DNA from 2 places in the Pseudokineococcus lusitanus genome. Region 2 is predicted to be linked to the other one. Evidence: predicted binding sites of a transcription regulator. Region 2 holds the regulator's gene; the other holds the start of a gene.
What was found. Region 2 encodes LexA, which represses DNA repair genes until DNA is damaged. Its sites were predicted from a motif close to TCGAACANNTGTTCGA; they were not measured.
Positions count from the first base shown of each region.

Region 1: EDC03_RS07165 (HNH endonuclease signature motif containing protein) is a predicted target of LexA. The motif match lies at 2,230-2,245, and genes of this name have one in related genera.

Region 1 is NZ_RJKN01000003.1:265,269-269,676, forward strand. Features, by position in the region: gene glgX (glycogen debranching protein GlgX) at 1-1,907, shown strand, start outside; gene EDC03_RS07165 (HNH endonuclease signature motif containing protein) at 2,265-4,271, shown strand; SAM riboswitch class IV at 4,392-4,408, shown strand, end outside.
Region 2 is NZ_RJKN01000001.1:303,908-308,315, reverse strand. Features, by position in the region: gene EDC03_RS01375 (ATP-dependent DNA helicase) at 1-199, shown strand, start outside; gene EDC03_RS01370 (aminotransferase class V-fold PLP-dependent enzyme) at 283-1,326, shown strand; gene EDC03_RS01365 (UdgX family uracil-DNA binding protein) at 1,533-2,201, shown strand; gene lexA (transcriptional repressor LexA) at 2,230-2,949, opposite strand; gene EDC03_RS01355 (LysM peptidoglycan-binding domain-containing protein) at 3,434-3,901, shown strand; gene EDC03_RS01350 (NCS2 family permease) at 4,033-4,408, shown strand, end outside.

The DNA.
Region 1 (4,408 bases), on a different contig from region 2:
ACCCCTACGCCCGGGGCCTGGCACGGGAGGTGCGGCCCGACGCGACGCTCTTCGCGCACGAGGTGGACGACCGCTGGGCGCCCGTCGACGGCCCCGCGTCCGAGGGCGGGGCCCGTCGGCGCAGCGACCTCGACTCGGCCGCCGCGGCCGCGGTCGGCGTGGTCCTCCCCGGGCGCACGGCGGACCAGGACGCCCGGCCGCGGACGCCGTGGGACCGCACGGTCGTCTACGAGGCGCACGTGCGCGGGCTCACCGCCGCCCACCCCGACGTGCCGCCGGAGCTGCGCGGCACCTACGCGGCGCTGGGGCACCCCGCCGTCGTCGGGCACCTCGTCGACCTCGGCGTGACGGCGCTCGAGCTGCTGCCCGTCCACGCCGTCGCCGACGAGATGTCGCTCGTGCGCCGGGGGCGCCGCAACGCCTGGGGCTACAGCACGCTCGGCTACCTCGCGCCCGCGCCGCGCTACGCGAGCGCCGCGGCCCGCGCGGGCGGGGCGGCGGCCGTCGAGGCCGAGCTGGCGGGCGCCGTCGACGCGCTGCACGCCGCGGGCCTCGAGGTGCTGCTCGACGTCGTCTACAACCACACGGCCGAGGGCGGGGTCGAGGGCCCCAGCCTGTCCTTCCGCGGGCTCGGGGCCGCCGCGTACTACCGCCTCGACGCCGCCGGCCTCGACGTCGACGTCTCGGGCTGCGGCGGCACCCTCGACGCCTCGTCGGCGCGCGTGGTGGCCCTCGCCCTCGACTCGATGCGGCACTGGGCGACGACGTACGGCGTCGACGGATTCCGCCTCGACCTCGCGCCCGCCCTCGCCCGCGGGCGCGACCTCGGCTTCGACGCCGAGCACCCCTTCCTCGTCGCGGCCCGCGCGGACCCGGTGCTGGCCGACCTCAAGCTCGTCGCCGAGCCCTGGGACGTCGGGCCCTTCGGGTGGCGCACGGGGCAGTTCCCGCCGCCCTTCGCCGAGTGGAACGACCGCTTCCGCGACGACGTCCGCACCTTCTGGCTGGCCGACGCCGCGCGCGGCCGCCGCGGCGAGCCCGGTGGCGGCGTGCGCCACCTGGCCACCCGGCTCGCGGGGTCCGCGGACCTCTTCGCCCACGGCGCCGCGACCGACTCCTCGCGGCGCGGGCCGCTGGCGTCGGTCAACTTCCTCGCCGCGCACGACGGCTTCACGCTCGCCGACGCCACCGCCTACGAGCACAAGCACAACGAGGCCAACGGCGAGGACAACCGGGACGGCCACGGCGACAACCGGTCCGACGCGCACGGCGTCGAGGGGCCGACCGACGACGAAGCCGTGCTCGCGGCCCGACGGCGCTCGGTGCGCAACCTCCTCGGCACCCTGCTGCTGTCGGCCGGCGTCCCGATGCTGCTCGCCGGCGACGAGATGCTGCGCACCCAGGGGGGCAACAACAACGCCTACTCCCTCGACGACGCCTCGGTGTGGGTCGACTGGGAGGCCCTGCGCGCCGGCGGCCCCCGCGCCGACCTCGTGGCGACGACGCGCCACCTCCTCGCGCTCCGGCGCGAGCACCCCGCCCTGCGCCGCAGCACCTTCGCCGCGGGCGCCCCCGTCCACGACGACGGCACCACCGACCTCGCCTGGTTCGCGCCCGACGGCCGCCGCATGACGGAGGACGACTGGCACGACGGGCACCGCCGCACCCTGCAGATGCTCCTCCACGGCGCCCCGACGGGCGGGTCCTCGCTGCTGCTCGTGCTGCACGCCGGGTCGGTCGAGCAGGCGGTCGCCCTCCCCGGGCGCCCCTGGGCCGCCACGTGGGACCTGCTGTGGGACAGCGAGGCCGAGCGCCCCGAGCACGTGGCGCCCACCACGGTCCACGACGGCGGCGGTCTCGTCGTCGGGCCGACGTCGCTGCTGCTGCTGGCGGCGCGGCCGGCCTGAGCCGGGCCCCTGCGCCGACCGACCGGCCGGGCGGACGGGCGGGCTGCCCGGCCGGCTTCGGCGGCCCGGCCGCGTCGCTCCGCCCCCGGGTCCGGCGGCAGGCCCACCGCGCCGCGGTGAGGAGCTCGCGTCCGGCCCGGCGAGGACCTGCTCGGCCGGCGCGCCCCCGCCGCCGGCGCGCGCCCCGGGGACCACCAGCCCTCACCCGCGCGGAGGACAGCCGTCGGCGCGACGACCGGTCCGTGGTGACTCGACGGGGTCCCGGCAGCGACCCGCGGAGGTGTGGACAGCGGGAGCGGATGTCGGGCCCCTCCACTAGACTTCGAACACACGTTCGACGGTGAGGGAGGGGTGGCGATGGCGCGGCAGCAGCCCGACGACGAGGCGCGCGACGACGCCGTCGTCCCCGCACCCGCCGGCCCCGTCGGTCCGCTCGACGTCCCGGTCGGCGACCTGCCGGTCTCCCGCCGCGCGGGTCGGGAGGTCCTGGACCGGCTCCGCGACGCCCACGCGGCCGCGTCGGCCCAGCACGCCGCGCTTCTGGGGCTGGTGGCCGACCTCGTCGACGAGGTCGCCGCCGCCCTGGGCGTCCCGGTCGACGGGGACCCGGTCGAGACCGCCCGTTTCGGCCGGCTCGGCGGGGACCCGGCCGAGGCCGTGGTCACCGAGATCGCCCTCGCCCTGCGGGTCGGGGTCGCGGGGGCGCGGCGACTGGTGCAGGACGCGCTCGCGCTGACGACCGTGCTGCCGCAGACCCGGGCCGCGCTGCGCAGCGGAGGCATCTGCCCCGCCCGGGCGCACGCGGTCGTCACCGGCACTGCCGGTCTGACGCCGGAGCAGGCCCGCTGGGTCGACGCCGAGGTCGCCGAGGACCTGCCCCGCCTGGACCCGCCCGGCGTGAAGCGGAAGGTCCGGGCGTTGGTCGCCCGGCTCGAGGTCGACGCGACCAACCGCCGGGCCCGGTACGAGACCTGCCGCCGCCGGGTCCTGGTCCAGCCGCTGGGTGACGGGGCGGCCGAGCTCGTCGCCACCGGACCCGTCGCCGACATCACCGCCCTGTTCCACCGCCTCGACACGTGGGCGCGCACCCGCACCGGCCCCAACGCGAGCGCGGACCCGCACGCCGCGGTCGCCGCCGGACTGGACCCCGTCACCACCGACACCACCGGGCTGCCCGACCGCCGCGGCGTCGACGCCCGCCGCTTCGACGCCCTCGTCGGCCTGGTCACCGACACCGGTGCCGGCCCACGGAAGGACGGCCGTGCCCACACCGGGCAGTGCCACGGCCCGTCCCTCAACGTCTCGCTCCCGACGCTGCTCGGCCTCGACGACGAGACCGCGTGGCTCGCCGGCCACGGCGCGGTCCCGGCCGACATCGCCCGCGAGCTCCTCGCCGCCGGCCACCCCTTCCGCCGGGTCCTCACCGACTTCTTCACCGGGAAAGTGCTTGGCGTCGACGGACACCTCCACCACCTCCCAGCCGCCGGGACCCGCACGACGACGCCTGGGCTCACCACCGGCGCGACGACCGTCCCGGCGGTGGTGACGCCCACCACGGCTCCTCCGCCCTCCCCTGCACCGGACGCCGGCCTCGACGCGGTGCCCGACCCACCGGGCGACCAGCGGACCACAGCGACAGCCGTGCCCCCGCCGACGACGACCACGGAGCCGGCACCCCCCGGCCTTACCGACAAGGTCACGCCCGGCACCACCACGCCCGGCACCACCACGCCCGGCACCACCACGCCCGGCACCACCACGCCTCCCTGGGCCCGGACAGGAGCTGATGCGTCCGACGCAGCGACGCCGTCCTCGTCGACCTGCCCTCTCGCTGGCCTGCCCACCGACTACGTCCCCACCGCCGAGCAGTCCCGCTACGTCCGGACCGCGCTGCCCGAGTGCACCCACCCCGGCTGCACCCAGCCCTCGGTCCGCTGCGACCTCGACCACCAGGTACCCCACGGCGCCGGTGGCCCGACCTGCGAGTGCAACCTCCGCCCCCGCTGCCGCAAGCACCACCAGTGCCGCACCCACTACGGCTGGCAGGTCGAGGCCATCACCGACGACCCCGACGACCCGCACGGCCTCGGCACCCGCTGGACCTCACCCCTCGGCCTCGTCCACGACGACCCCGCACCACCCTTCCTCCCCCGACCCATCACCAGCCGCGACGACGACGGCACGCCCCTGCCCACCGGCTGGGGCGACCTCGGCGATCCCCTCGACTGCTCGTACCCGACCGTCGACATGGCCTGGCCCGGCGCCGCCCTGCTCATCAGCGCTGCCGTCACCGCGACCGCCCACCACCGCGAACCGCCCGCGTCGCCGGCCCCGCCGACCGACGACGACCCGCCGCCCTTCTGACGCCGGCACCACCGCGTCGGCCTCGTCGTGACCCGTCGCCACGGTGGCCCCGGGCTCCCAATACCCACCGTCCCGAGCGGTTTTGACAGCGACGCCGGACGCTGCCTACCGTCCCGTCCAGGTCACGAGAACCAGCG
Region 2 (4,408 bases):
CGCGGGGCGGCTCGTCCGGTCGACGGGGGACCGCGGCGTCGTCGCCGTCCTCGACCCGCGGCTGGCGACCGCGCGGTACGGCGGCTTCCTGCGCGCGAGCCTCCCGCCGCTGTGGGCGACGAGCGACAAGGACGTCGTCCTCGCCGCGCTCCGCCGGCTGGACGCCGCCGCGCGTACGGCGGAGGACGAGACGGCGTAGGCGGCGAGGCCTCCCGCGGCCCGGCGGCGGTCGCCCCTCCCGGCGTGGACGGGGGAGACCGCGACGTGGGGGAGCATCGGGGCATGGACCTCGCCCGCGCCCGCGCCGCCTTCGAGCACGTCCCCGGCTACTGCAACGCGGCGACGCTGGGCCTGCCGAGCCGAGCCGTCCGCACGGCGATGGTGGCGGCCCTCGACGAGTGGGCGGCCGGCCGGGCCACGGCGCCGGGCTACGACGCCGTCGTCGGCCGGGCACGGGAGCTCTTCGCCCGGCTCGTCGGCGTCCCCGCGGACCGCGTGGCCGTGGGCTCGCAGGCGTCGGTGGCCGTGGGCGCCGTCGCGGCCTCGCTGCCCGACGGCGCCCGGGTCGTCGTCCCCGAGGGCGACTTCACCTCCGTCGTCTTCCCCTTCCTCGTCCACGCCGAGCGGCGCGGGCTCGTCGTGCGGCAGGTGCCGCTGGCGGGCCTGGCCGACGCCGTCGCCGAGGGCTGCGACCTCGTCGCCTACAGCCTCGTGCAGTCCTCCGACGGCGCCGTGGCCGACGACGACGCGGTCCGCGCCGCGGCGGCCAGGGTCGGCGCGGCGACGCTGTGCGACCTCACGCAGGCCGCGGGCTGGTGGCCCGTCGACGCCGGGCTCCACGACCTCACCGTGACCGCCGCCTACAAGTGGCTCGGCGCGCCGCGCGGCGTCTGCTTCACGACCGTCGCGCCGTCGTGGCAGGAGCGTCTGCTGCCGGTGGCGGCCGGCTGGTACGCCGGCGAGGACGTCTGGGGCTCGGTGTACGGGCCCGGCATGGCGCTCGCGCAGGACGCGCGGCGCTTCGACGTCTCGCCCGCGTGGCTGCCGTGGGCGGGGGCCGTCCCGGCGCTCGAGCTGTACGACGGGCTCGACGTCGCCGAGGTCCGCGACCACGACGCCCGCCTGGCCGACGCCGTCCTCGCCGGGCTCGACCTGCCGCCCGCGGGGCGCGCCGTCGTCGCCGTCCCGGACGCCGACGGCCACGCCCTCGAGCGCCTCGCCGCCGCGGGGGTCACGGCCGTGGCCCGGGCGGGCGCCGTCCGCCTCGCCTTCCACCTGTGGAACGACGACTCCGACGTCGAGCGGGTGCTGGGCGCCCTGCGCTGACCGCTTCCGCCTGCTCGTGGTGGAGCGGCGTCCCCGGACGCGAACGGGCGCCTGTTCGTGGTGAGGTGGCGTCCCGGGGCGCGAAGAGGCGCCTGTTCGTGCTGAGGCGGCGTCCCCGGACGCGAACAGGCGCCCGTTCGCGGTGCGGCGGCGTCCTCGCGCGCGACGACGCGCGGTGCGCCGGGGGGCGACCTAGCGTGCCGGGCATGGCGGGTGGAGCGGAGAAGCCGGAGCGGCCGGGCGCGGAGCAGTGGCTGCCGGAGCCGGGGCACCGCGACGTCGCGACGCTCCGCGAGGCCGCGACCGGGTGCCGCGGCTGCGAGCTCTGGGAGCCGGCGACGCAGGTCGTCTTCTCGGCCGGGGCGACGGGCGGGCGGCTGGCGCTCGTCGGCGAGCAGCCGGGGGACCAGGAGGACCGCCGCGGCGTGCCCTTCGTCGGCCCGGCGGGCCGCCTCCTGCAGGCCGCCGTCGAGGAGGCGGGCATCGCCCGGGAGGACGTCTACGTGACGAACGCCGTCAAGCACTTCCGCTTCACGCAGCAGGCGCCCGGCAACCGGCGCATCCACGCGACGCCGGAGGCGGCGCACGTCACGGCGTGCCGCCCCTGGCTGGCCGCGGAGCTGGCGGCGGTGGACCCGGAGGTCGTCGTCGTCCTCGGCGCGACCGCCGGCCGGGCGCTCCTCGGCCCGTCGTTCCGGGTGACCAAGGAGCGCGGCCACGTCATCGAGCGGGAGACCTCCAGGGGCACCAAGCGCTTCGTGGCGACGCTGCACCCCTCGGCCGTGCTGCGGACGCCGCCGGAGCAGCGGGACGCGGCACGGGACGGGCTCGTGGCCGACCTGCGCGTGGCGGCCGCGGCGCTCGGGCCCCGCTGAGGGAGGGGCACCGGCGCCGCGGCACGGCTCAGACGCTCCGCAGGACGGCGACGACGCGTCCCAGCACGGTGGCCTCGTCGCCGTCGATGGGGCTGTAGGCGGCGTTGCGCGGGAGCAGCCGGACGTGGCCGTCACGGCGCTGGAAGACCTTGACCGTGGCCTCGCCGTCGATCATGGCGGCCACCACCTCGCCGTTCTCGGCGACGGGCTGCTGCCGGACGACGACCCAGTCCCCGTCGCAGATGGCCGCCTCGACCATGGAGTCGCCGACCACCTTGAGCAGGAAGAGCTGCCCGCCGCCGACGAGCTGGCGGGGGAGCGGGAAGACGTCCTCGACGGCCTGCTCGGCGAGGATCGGGCCGCCGGCCGCGATGCGCCCGACCACGGGCACGTAGGCGGCGGCGGGGCGCTCGTCGCCGGCGCCGGTGTCGTCGGCCGGGACGTCGGCCGGGGCCTCGGGGCGCGCGGGCCGCAGCCGGTGCACCGACGCGCCGCCCGCGGGCTGCTCGTCCGGGACGACGACCTCGATGGCGCGGGGGCGCCGCGGGTCGCGGCGCAGGAAGCCCTTGCGCTCCAGCGTGCTCAGCTGGTGCGCCACGCTCGACGGGCTCGTGAGCCCGACGGCCTCGCCGATCTCGCGCATGCTCGGCGGGTAGCCGCGCCGCTCGACCGCCTCGCTGATGCACTCGAGCACCCGGCGCTGCCGCTCGGTGAGCCCGGTGCCGGCCGCCGCCGGCGTGTCCGGCATCTCCACCACGGTGCCCTCGGACGTGCCGTCCGTGCCCGCCGACGTGCCCTCGTCGTCCCTGCGCCGTGCCACGGAGCCTCCTGCGGTCGTCGTGCGCCGGCGTCCCCGACGCCGGCCGTGCCGCGAGCGTAGGGACGCGGGAGGTCGAGATCAAACACCTGTTCGAGCGTGTCGCGGCGTGTCGTCAGGGGCGCCGCGGGGGGTGTCCGGCGCCGCCGGTGGACCGCTGACCTGCGGCGGGACCCGTTGTCGGTGGTCGCTGGTCGACTACGGGACGTGCACCGGGGGCCCGGTCGGCCCGGCCCCGCCCGGTCCGGACGGGGCGTCGGTGCGGGCGCCGCTGGACGCCCGCCCCGCCCGCTGGTACACATCGCACAGACGTTCGATCGAATACGCGTTCGACGCCGGGCAGGCGCCGGGGCGCGACCCCCTCGACCCGCACGTCCGCCGGCCGCGAGGCCGCGCGGTCCACCCGGAGGTCCTCATGTCCGCACTGGCCCTGCAGCCGTCCTTCGTCCCCGCCGCCCGCCCGGCGCGGCGCCGGCACCTGGCCCTCGTGCCGCCGCCCGTCGCCGCGCCCCCGCGGCGCACCCCCGCCCGTCGTCGGGCCGCCGCCCCGGCGGTCGGCCCCGTGCACGTGACGCGGCGCGGCCGGCTCGCCGTCACGACGGCGGTGGCCGTCGCGCTCCTCGGCGCGCCGACCGCCGTGCTCGCCGCCGGGAGCCCGTCGACGCCCGCGGCCCCGGCCGCACCCGCCGTCGCAGCGGCCGTGCCGGCCACGCCGGCCGCCGAGCACGTCGTGCTGCCGGGGGAAACCCTCTGGTCGGTGGCCGAGGGCGTGGCCGCGCCGGGCGAGGACGTCCGCGACGTCGTCCTCCACCTCGAGCAGCTCAACGGCCTCAGCACGTCCGCGCTCCAGGTCGGGCAGACGCTCGTCGTCCCCGCCGTCTGAGGCGCCGCGTCCCGGACCGCGGGCGGGTGCACCCGGGCGGCCGGTGCCTCTGGCAAGGTGTCCGCGCCCAGCGCCAGCACCGTCGCCGGCCGCGGCGACGCCGCGGCCGCGGCCCGTCCCGCGGAGGACGCATGAGCAGCACCCGGAAGCCCGCGGACGACGTCCGCCGCGACGGCGAGGCCCCCGTGGGCGCGCTCGACCGGTACTTCTCCATCACGGCCCGTGGCTCCACCACCGCCCGGGAGGTGCGCGGCGGGCTCGTCACCTTCGTGGCGATGGCCTACATCGTCGTCCTCAACCCGCTCATCATCGGGACGGTGCCCGACTCGACCGGCGCCTACCTCGGCGGCGGCGACGCGCCGAACCTGCCCGCGGTGGCCGCGGTGACGGCCCTCGTCGCGGGCGTCCTGACGATCACCATGGGTGTCGTCGGCCGCTTCCCGCTCGGCCTGGCTGCCGGTCTCGGGCTCAACGCCTTCGTGGCCTACGGCATCGTCGGGCTGCCGG